DNA from 3 places in the Saccharopolyspora phatthalungensis genome. Region 3 is predicted to be linked to each of the others. Evidence: riboswitches for the same ligand, from Rfam matches in the RefSeq annotation. Region 3 holds a riboswitch; each other region holds the start of a gene.
The links. Region 3 has a riboswitch for S-adenosylmethionine ahead of BJ970_RS16080 (aminotransferase class V-fold PLP-dependent enzyme). Riboswitches for the same ligand answer to the same signal wherever they lie in the genome.
Positions count from the first base shown of each region.

Region 1: linked by a shared signal. The riboswitch ahead of BJ970_RS05625 (methionine ABC transporter ATP-binding protein) and the one ahead of BJ970_RS16080 (aminotransferase class V-fold PLP-dependent enzyme) in region 3 are both predicted to bind S-adenosylmethionine.
Region 2: linked by a shared signal. The riboswitch ahead of thrC (threonine synthase) and the one ahead of BJ970_RS16080 (aminotransferase class V-fold PLP-dependent enzyme) in region 3 are both predicted to bind S-adenosylmethionine.

Region 1 is NZ_JACHIW010000001.1:1,272,195-1,275,461, forward strand. Features, by position in the region: gene BJ970_RS05620 (ABC transporter permease subunit) at 1-101, opposite strand, end outside; gene BJ970_RS05625 (methionine ABC transporter ATP-binding protein) at 98-1,117, opposite strand; SAM riboswitch class I at 1,377-1,466, opposite strand; gene rsmA (16S rRNA (adenine(1518)-N(6)/adenine(1519)-N(6))-dimethyltransferase RsmA) at 1,641-2,510, opposite strand; gene BJ970_RS05635 (resuscitation-promoting factor) at 2,672-3,267, opposite strand, start outside.
Region 2 is NZ_JACHIW010000001.1:602,654-605,920, reverse strand. Features, by position in the region: gene thrC (threonine synthase) at 1-1,258, opposite strand, end outside; SAM riboswitch class I at 1,271-1,400, opposite strand; gene holA (DNA polymerase III subunit delta) at 1,497-2,483, shown strand; gene rpsT (30S ribosomal protein S20) at 2,603-2,863, opposite strand; gene BJ970_RS02640 (TSUP family transporter) at 3,094-3,267, shown strand, end outside.
Region 3 is NZ_JACHIW010000001.1:3,475,089-3,478,355, reverse strand. Features, by position in the region: gene lspA (signal peptidase II) at 1-349, opposite strand, end outside; gene BJ970_RS16080 (aminotransferase class V-fold PLP-dependent enzyme) at 396-1,733, opposite strand; SAM riboswitch class IV at 1,772-1,887, opposite strand; gene ileS (isoleucine--tRNA ligase) at 2,201-3,267, opposite strand, start outside.

The DNA.
Region 1 (3,267 bases), 2.2 Mb from region 3:
AGGACTGCCAGCAGGGTCGACACCAACACCATGTAGAGCGTGTCGATCGTCGCTTCACCAAGTATTTCAAGGACCTCCGACCAGGGGGTCACATCGCTCACGCGGCAGCTCCGTCAACGCAAACCGGGGCGCGTCGCACATGCGCGTCCCGCTCGATCATCCACTTCAGGGCCGCCTCGGCGCGCTCGCCGGTCAGGCCGACCCTGAACTTCGCCACCGGCGTGTCCCCCAGCCGGGTCAGCCCGCCGCCCAGGATTGCCAACTCGACCCCGAACCGGCTGGAAGCTTCCGGCAGCAGCGCGCCGACCGCGGCGAAGCCGACCAGCACGACCTCGGCGACGACGTCATGCCGACCGTTGGTCGGCCTGAGCGGCTCGGCCTGGTCGGTGTCGGGCAGCAGTGCGGCGCCCACCCGGCTGCCGGGCTCGGCGACCAGGTCGAGGACCTTGCCGTGCTCGACCACCCGGCCGTTCTCCAGCACCGCAACGTCGTCGGCGAGCTTGCGCACGACCGCCATGTCGTGGGTGACGACCAGCACGGTGACGCCCAGTTCGGCGCGGGCGCGGTCCAGCACGGTGAGCACCGAGTCGGTGGTGCCCGGGTCGAGCGCCGAGGTCGGCTCGTCGGCCAGCAGCACCGACGGCTTGGCGGCCAGCGCACGCGCCACGGCGACGCGCTGGCGCTGCCCGCCGGAGAGCTGGTCGGGGTAGACAGCGGCCTTGTCGGTCAGGCCCACCAGATCCAGCAGTTCGCCGACGCGGCTGCGCCGCTGCGGGCCGGTGAGCCCGGCCGCTTCCAGCGGCAGCGCCACGTTACCCGCGGCCGTGCGCTGCCGCAGCAGCGAATCACCTTGCGGCACAACGCCAATCTGCCGACGAGCAGCGCGGAGGGCCTTGCCGTCAAGGGAAACCAGGTCGGTGTCGTCGACGCGGATAGCGCCGCCGTCTGGCTTCTCCAACAGAGCGATGCAGCGAGCCAGGGTGGACTTGCCGGCCCCGCTCGGGCCGACCACGCCGCACACCGCACCGGCCGGGACGTCCATCGACACGCCGTCGAGGGCGCGGACGGTTCCGTTGTTGTGCTGGAAGGACTTGGTCAGGTTCTCAACTGTGATCACGATCGGCTCCACATCGGCTCGCGACGGCCGCGCACGTCAGAACGGCGACAGGCCAAGGAACTTCGGAAACGGAGGAAGGCTGGGTCACATCTCGCGACGACAGGCGGTGGTGGTGCGCCGCCCGTGGTCGATGACGCGACGCTGCGTCAGCAGCCTCCGGATGTGGGCTTGCCGGGATCGAGCCAGCTGAGCTCTGTTCTGGCCCCCAGGGGCCTCGCCCGCAGGCGGGTCGGCTAACAGCGCGTTGGACTCCACAACAACTCCATCGGTCCTGGCGTTAGCACCTGCCCGCATCGGGTGGTTGCTGCGGCTTCGCGGAGCCAGGTCTCTCGGCCGCTCGGGATGGATTTCTCGAATAGTAGACCCCACTGGCGGATTCGAGCGCAAGTTGATAGTCGTCACTTTCCGAAATCGTTTGCCAAATCACACAGCTGGACGAGCGGGAATTTTCTCGACATACCAGGTGTTGTCGTGACTCCGCGTAGTAATGCGATTCCGGTTGACAAGCCGCCAGGCGGGTGGTTCAGCGACCGCGCTCGGTAGCCGCGGCTTCGGCGATGCGCGCGAAATCGCCGATCTCCAACTGTTCGCCGCGCGCCGCCGGATCCACCCCGGCCGCCCGCAGAACGCTCTCCGCGTGCGCAGCGGACCCGGCCCAGCCCGACAGCGCCGCGCGCAATGTCTTGCGCCGCTGGGCGAACGCCGCATCCACCACGCGGAAGACCTCCTGGCGCGGCGCGGTCGACGGCGGTTCGGTGCGGCGCAACGACACGAGGCCGGAGTCCACATTGGGCACCGGCCAGAACACCTTGCGCGGCACGGGACCGGCGCGGCGCACATCGGCGAACCACGCGGCCTTGGCGCTCGGCACGCCGTAGACCCGGCTGCCCGGCCTGGCGGCCATCCGGTCGGCCACCTCGGATTGCACCATGACCAGGCCGTGTTCCATGCTCGGTAACTCGGCCAGCAGATGCAGCACCACCGGAACGGCAACGTTGTAGGGCAGGTTCGCGACCAGCGCGGTCGGCGGTTCCGGGAAGTCCTCGGCGCGGACCCGCAGGGCGTCAGCTCGGAGCACGGTAAGCCGCTCGGCCAACGCCGGGGCGAACTCGGCGGCGGTGCGCGGCAGCCGCGCCGCAAGCACCGGATCGATCTCGACGGCGGTCACTGCGCCGGAGGCGGGAAGGAGGGCGAGCGTCAGTGAGCCCAGGCCGGGACCGACCTCCAGGACGACATCATCCGGCGTGACCGACGCCGCGGCCACGATCCGGCGCACCGTGTTCGGGTCATGCACGAAGTTCTGGCCGAGCTTCTTCGTCGGCCGGATGTCGAGTTCCTCGGCCAGCCGACGCACATCGGCCGGGCCGAGCAGCGTCGCCTGCTGGTCGTCCACACCGAAAAACTACCCGCGGCCCGCACCCGCCAGTTCCGCGCCCCGGTCAGGCGAAGCAGGAGGGGCACACTTGACCGAGTCGCCTGGTCAAGCGGGCCCCTCACCTGGAACTTCTTCACCCGTGGGTGGCGTTCGCCGCGGAACGGGCGGTCGGGTGCCCGTCAGAGGCCGAGCTTGGACGAGCAGCTCGGCCAGGCGCCGTAGCCCCCACCGCGGGAGGCCCGGACCTTCTCCGCGACCGCGATCTGCTGCTCGCGGCTGGCCTGGTGCGGGTACGGCGCGTACTGGTCGCCGCCGAAGGCATTCCAGGTCGACTTGTCGAACTGCAGGCCGCCGTAGTAGCCGTTGCCGCTGTTCATCGCCCAGTTACCGGTCGCCTCGCACTGCGCCAGCTTGTCCCAGATCCCGTCGGTCGGCCGCTGTTTGCCGCCGACCCGAACGACCTTGGGCTGGGCTTGCTTGGTGATCCGCTCGCCGACGGATTCCCGGCCGGTCTCCTCGCCATTGCGGGTGGTGACCCGGGTGAACACGATCTTCTCGCCGGGCACGCCCGGGAAATCGACCCGCTCATCGCCCTTGAACATCGTGTTGTCGACGATCTCCTGCACCGGCGGCGGGACCGGCAGCGTCATGTTGATCACCGTGCTGCCGGTGCGGTCGATGCGCACCTCGGCGCCGCTGACCAGCCGCTGATCGCCACCGGGCGTGATGGTGTCGTCGGGGCCGAGCTTGAGCTGCTGCTCCTGGGCCAGCTCGT
Region 2 (3,267 bases), 2.9 Mb from region 3:
GGGCTTGGTTGACCGCTTCGGTGGTCGGGGCGACGGTGGCCTTTGGGCCGATCTGGTCCTGCACCGCGTCCAGGGTCTTCAGTCCGTCACCGGTGATCAGCAGCACTGTTTCGGCGTCCGGGTCGATCTTCCCGGTCTCGATGAGCTTCTTCGCCGTGGCCACGGTGACCCCGCCGGCGGTCTCGGCGAAGATGCCCTCGGTGCGGGCCAGCAGTCGGATGCCCTCGCGGACCTCGTCGTCGCTGACGTCCTCGATCGCACCGCCGGTCTTGCGCACGATGTCCAGCACGTACGGGCCGTCGGCCGGGGCGCCGATGGCCAGCGAGCGGGCGATGGTGTCCGGCCGCACCGGCTGGACCACGTCGTGGCCGTTCTTGTACGCCGTCGACACCGGGGAGCAGCCGGTGGCCTGCGCGCCGAAGATCCGCACCGGGCTCGGCTCCACCAGACCGACCTGGCCCAACTCGTTGAATCCCTTGTAGACCTTGGTCAGCTGCGCGCCGGAGGCGATGGGCACCACGATCTGCTCGGGTTTGCGCCAACCGAGCTGCTCGGCGACCTCGAAGGCCAGCGTCTTGGAGCCTTCGGAGTAGTAGGGGCGCACGTTGACGTTGACGAACGCCCAGTCCTCGTGCTCCGAGGCGAGCTCGGTGGCCAGCCGGTTCACGTCGTCGTAGTTGCCGTCGACGGCCAGCAGCGATCCGTCGTAGACCGCGCTCATCAGGATCTTGGCCCGTTCCAAGGTTTTGGGCACCAGCACCACCGAGTCCCAGCCGGCGCGGGCCGCCGCGGCGGCCACTGCGTTGGCGAGGTTGCCGGTCGACGGGCAGGCCAACACCCTGAATCCGAACTCGCGGGCGGCGGCCAGCGCCACCGCGACGACGCGGTCCTTGAACGAGTGGGTGGGGTTGCCGGTGTCGTCCTTGACCCAGATTCGCTTGACGCCCAACGCCTTCGCGAGCTTGTCGGCCCGGATCAGCCGGGTACAGCCCGGCTCGGTGTTCGGGTGTTCTTCGACGTTGGAGGGAACCGGGAGCAGCTGCTTGTAGCGCCAGATGGAGCGCGGCCCGGATTCGATGTCCTCGCGACGGATGCGGCCGAAGTCGTAGGCGACCTCAAGCGGGGAGAAGTCTTCCAGCGAGACGAACTCGGGGGCCAGCGGCTGCCGGTGCCCCTCTTCCTTGGACACTAGTTCGACGGCATTTCCCAGGTCGAACGCCTTGTTCGCGGGGGTCTGGGCGTGGGCAGCAGCAGTCATCGCGAGGTCCTCTCCTCATCTGTCCCGCGGACGGGTCGGAATTGGCACCGCTTTCGTCAGAGACCTCGCGTCGCGCACGATTCGCTGACGAACGGTTGCCGGGGCTTCGTCGGGCCGTTCCCTCTGCCCCTCTGGATGAGCTATGCAGTTGTGTCGGCAACGCTAGTGGACCGTGCCAGGTTCTGGCCAGCGCGATCCAGATGGCGGGACCGTCACGGGGGCGTGCGACGATGCATGCATGAGCGCACCGGCCGTGGTTCCCGATCCGCTGCATCTGGTTCTCGGCGATGAAGAACTGCTGGTGGAACGCGCGCTGTGGGCCGCGGTCGGGGCGGCCCGCGCCGCTGATCCGGAAGCCGAACTGCGCCGGGTGAAGGTGAGCGAACTCACCCCGCCTGAGCTGGCCGAACTGCTCAGCCCGTCGCTGTTCGCGGAGGGTCGGGTGCTCGCCGTGGAGTCCGCGCAGGATGTCGGCAAGGAGATCGCCGAAGCCTTGCTTACGCACGCCCGGCAACCGGCGGACGGGGTCACGCTCGTCATCGTGCACAGCGGCGGCGGCCGGTCCAAGCACGCCAAGGAACTGCCCAATGCGCTACGCAAACTCGGCGCGCGGGTCACCGAGTGCAACAAGATCACCAAGCCTGCCGAGCGGGAGGCCTTCGTCCGCGACGAGGTGCGCCGGGCCGGTGGCAAGACCGATGCAGCCGGAGTGGCCGCGCTGCTCGAAACGGTCGGCTCGGACCTGCGCGAGTTGTCGTCGGCCGCGGCGCAGCTGGTCGCCGACACCGGCGGCAAGGTCGACGAGACGGCGGTGCGCCGCTACCACCGCGGCCGGGCCGAGGTGACCGGCTTCGCGGTCGCGGAGAAGGCGGTGACCGGGGACCGGGCCGCCGCCTTGGAGGCGCTGCGGTGGGCGGTGCAGCTCGGCGTCCCGCACGTGCTGATCGCCGACGCCCTCGCGGACTCGGTCCGCACCATCGGCCGGGTGGCCGCCGCCGGTGGTCGAAACGATCCGTTCCGGCTGGCCGGTGAGCTGGGCATGCCCGCTTGGAAGGTGAAGAAGGCGCTGGCGCAGTCCCGGGGCTGGAACCCGACGAGCCTCGCCGAAGCTCTCCAGGCGGTCGCCGAGGTCAACGCCGGGGTCAAGGGCATGGCCGCCGACGCCACCTACGCCCTGGAACGCACCGTCCTGCGCCTCGTGGAGCTGCGCAACCAACGCTCCTGACCCTCGCGGTTCATAGCCGCTAGCGGTTTCAAGAGAAATCGCGGTCTCCGCCCGGGACGGGTGAACGGCAAAAGGCCCCTTCCCCGGAAACGAGGAAGGGGCCGAAGCTCGGCTTCAGCTCAGAGCTGGTTGGCGCGCTGCGCCATCGCGGACTTCTTGTTCGCGGCCTGGTTCTTGTGGATGACACCCTTGCTGGCGGCCTTGTCCAGTGCGCGGCTGGCGGCCCGCTGCAGGTCGAGGGCTTTGTCCTTCTCGCCGGCGTCAGCGGCCTCGCGGAACTTGCGGATGGCGCTCTTGACCGAGGACTTCACGGCCTTGTTGCGCTGCCGGTTCTGCTCGTTGGTCTTGATCCGCTTCATCTGGGACTTGATGTTGGCCACGGTGGCGCCTCTTTCTCGTCTGTTGAATCGATCGTGCCGCGCTGTCGTCGGCGCTGCGCTCAGGCAGGTTTCCTCCACGGCGGAATGCCGCACGGCACGGTCGTCCATGCTAACAGCGGCCACCTGCGTGGATGGCGACCGGGCGGCGCAGGGCGTGAATGGTCACACCAGCCGCGAGAGCGATCACATCAGCTCGGAACCGGTGCCTGCACACCATAGGGTCGAGTCTCGTGCTCGCAGCGTTGAACTGGCCCGGATTCGCCGATCTGTCTCTCGCCGGGCTGCTGTTCCTCGGCAGCGCCGCATTCCTCGCCGGGGCGGTTGATGCGATTGTCGGTGGCGGTGGCCTGATCCAGTTGCCGGCGTTGATGCTGCTGCTACCGGGCGGCGAGGTGATCTATTCG
Region 3 (3,267 bases):
CCACCGCGATCGCGAGCAGCGCCAGCAGCCAGGTCATGCCGGTGGCCAGGGAGAACGCGGCGCCCGGGTTGCGCAGCACGTCGAGATAGAGCACGCCCCCGAGCAGCCTGACCGGCGCGTGGCCCTCCAGGTTGGCCACCACGGCGATCTTGGTGACGATGTCGATGCCTAGGGCGACGACGGCCACCCCACCCAGCAGGGCGAGCAGCTTCCGGGACCCATCCCGCGGCGACTCGTCGGCCGCCTCGGGCTGCGTCTCAGGGGCTCGTTCCGCGGCGGTCGACCCAGCGTCCGCCTGCTCCGCTGAGGACTGTTCTTGGGGGGACTGCTCGGTGCTCACGAGAGTCATTGTCCCTGAACCGGAACCAAAGCATCGCACCAGTACCCGCTCGGGGTCAGGACAGGAAGTCCGGGGCGGGCCGCGGGTCGCCGACCGGGGTCCAGCGGCCGTCGACCTGCTCGTAATTCCAGCTCGGGCCCTGGGTCACCAGCCACCGCAGGGCGTTGACGAACCGGTCGACTTGCTCGTTGGTCGTGCCCAGCCCGACGCTGACCCGCACCGCCCGATCGGAGTCCGATCCCGCACGCGAGAGCAACCGTCGCGTGGCCACGTGCGCGCAGAACAACCCGTCGCGAACGCCGATGCCGTGCTCCGCGGAAAGCGCAGCGGCCAGCAGGCCGGGGTCCCGACCGTCAACGGTGAAGCTCACCACGCCGACCCGGTCGTGATCGGCGTCGAACAAGCAAAGCTCGCGCAGCCCTGGCACGTCGCGCAGACCGGCCCGCAGCCGATGCAGCAGCGACTCCTCATGCTCGACGACATGCGTCCAGTTCGCCGCGAGCGTCTCGCAGGCCCTGGCCAGCGCGTGCACGCCGACGGTGTTCGGCGAACCGGCCTCGTGCCGCTCCGGCCCGGTGGTCCAGCTGACCGACGCTTCCTGCACCAACCGGGTCGCGCCACCGCCCGCCAGGTACGGCTCGGCGGCGTTGAGCCAGTCCGCACGGCCGACCAGCGCGCCGGCCCCGAAGGGCGCGTACAGCTTGTGCCCCGAGATCGCCACGTAGTCCACGTCAAGCTCGGTGATCCGCACCGGCCGGTGCGGCGCGAGCTGCGCGGCGTCGAGCACGGTGCGAGCCCCGCGGCGGCGCGCCACCCGCGCCAGGTCGGCCACCGGCCACAGTTCCCCAGTGACGTTGGAGGCGCCCGTGATCACCGCGAGCCGTGGCCCTTCCGGGCAGTCGGCCAGCGCGGCGTCCAGTGCGGCGACCGCGCCCGCCGGTGTCTCCGGCGCGGGGAGGCGGCGCACCCGCGGGCCGGTCCAGGGCAGCAGCGCCGCGTGGTGTTCGGTGTCGAAGACCACGACAGACGTGCCGCGCGGCAGCGCCCGGCCCAGCAGGTTCAGGGAATCGGTGGTGTTGCGGGTGAAGATCACCGAATCGGTGCGGCGAGCACCGACGAAGTCCAGCAGCTTGCCCCGCGCCTCCTCGTAGACCCGGGTGCACACCTGGGAGGCGAACCCGGCGCCGCGATGCACGCTCGCGTACCAGGGCAGCAACTCGTTGACCGCCGTCTGCACGGACTCCAGGCAGGGCGCGCTGGCCGCATGATCGAGATTCGCGTAACCGATGCGCCCGCCGGTGACCAGCGGAACCTCCAGCGCGCCGCCGACCACGGCGGGAATCCGGCACTCCACATTGGACTGCGAGGGGATTTCGATGACGGCAGAAGACACGACGCCCTCCTCGGGGGCCTCATCGGACCCGCCCAGGGGGTCCGCGCTTGCCGGATCGCCCTGCACGACCGGCCAGGTCCTCACCCGGGGCACCCCACCGCGGTTGGAGGGTTGCCGGCCAGCAAGCCGGGGCTTGATGCTGGCGCTCATGACCTTCGACTGAACACAGTAGAAAACCGCCCCCACGCCGGGCAACAAGATTCCCGAAACGTGGGAGCGGCGTTGGTCACACCGACAAATGACGAGAGGGCGCTCAGGCCCTGTTTATAAGCGGCGTAAGCCGCTTGCCGTGTGGGACTCAGCTCGCACCGCCTGCCCAAGGGATCCCAAACGGCTCAGACGTCGCCTGGCGAGGACAGCCCCAGCGCCGTGTATTGGGCATACATCAGTCGGGGATCCCGGAGCCCAGGCGGCGTCTGAGGTTCCGCCACCCACACCGCCACGCAAACCACTTTATGATGCACTCGCTAGGCCTTGGTGACAGTGACCTTGATTTCGGTGCCTTCGCCGACGGCGCCGGTGAAGCCGTCGGCCACGTCGCCGGGCTCGACCGCGTTCGCCAGGGTTTCGCCCGCGATGAAGTCGCGGTGCGCGGCGATCGCTTCCTGAACCTCGGCCGGCGCCGACACCGTCACCGTGATCCGGTCGGAGACCTCGAAGCCCGCTTCCTTGCGGGCCTGCTGCACGACACGCACGACGTCGCGAGCCAGGCCCTCGGCCGCCAGCTCCGGGGTCACGTCGGTGTCCAGCACGACCAGGCCCATGCCACCGGGCAGGGCCGAGGCAGCCCCGGGGTCGGTCGAGACCAAGCGCTCGGTGAACTCGCCGTCCTGGAGCTCGATGCCCGCCGCGACCACGGTGCCGCCGGTGCGCTGCCACTCGCCGGACTTCACCGCCTTGATCACCTTCTGCACGTCGCGGCCCAGGCGCGGGCCCGCGGCCCGCGCGTTCACCGCGATCTCGAAGTGGCCGTGCGCGGCGACATCGGTGCTCAGCTCCAGTTCCTTGACGTTGACCTCGTCGCGGATCAGGTCCGCGAACGGGCGCAACGCCTCCGCATCCGGGGTGGCGACCACGAGCTTGGCCAGCGGCAACCGCACCCGCAGCTTGTTGGCCTTGCGCAGCGCCGACGCGGCCGAGCACACCTGGCGCACCTCGTCCATCGCGGTCACCAGAGCCGCGTCCGCGGGCAACTCGTCGACCAGCGGCCAGTCCGCCAAGTGCACCGAGCGGCCGCCGGTCAGCCCGCGCCAGACCGCCTCGGCGGTCAGCGGCAGCAGCGGTGCCACCACCCGGCAGGTCACTTCCAGCACGGTGTGCAGCGTGTTGATGGCATCCCGGTCACCGGCCCAGAACCGGTCGCGGGACCGGCGCACGTACCAGTTCGTCAGCACCTCAAGGAACTCGCGCACGCATCCACAGGCCCCGGCCAGGTCGAAGTAGTCCATTGCGGACTGGACATCGCCGACGAGCTCGTGGGTCTTGGCCAGGATGTAGCGGTCCAGCACATGCTTACTGTCCACTTTGGATTCCC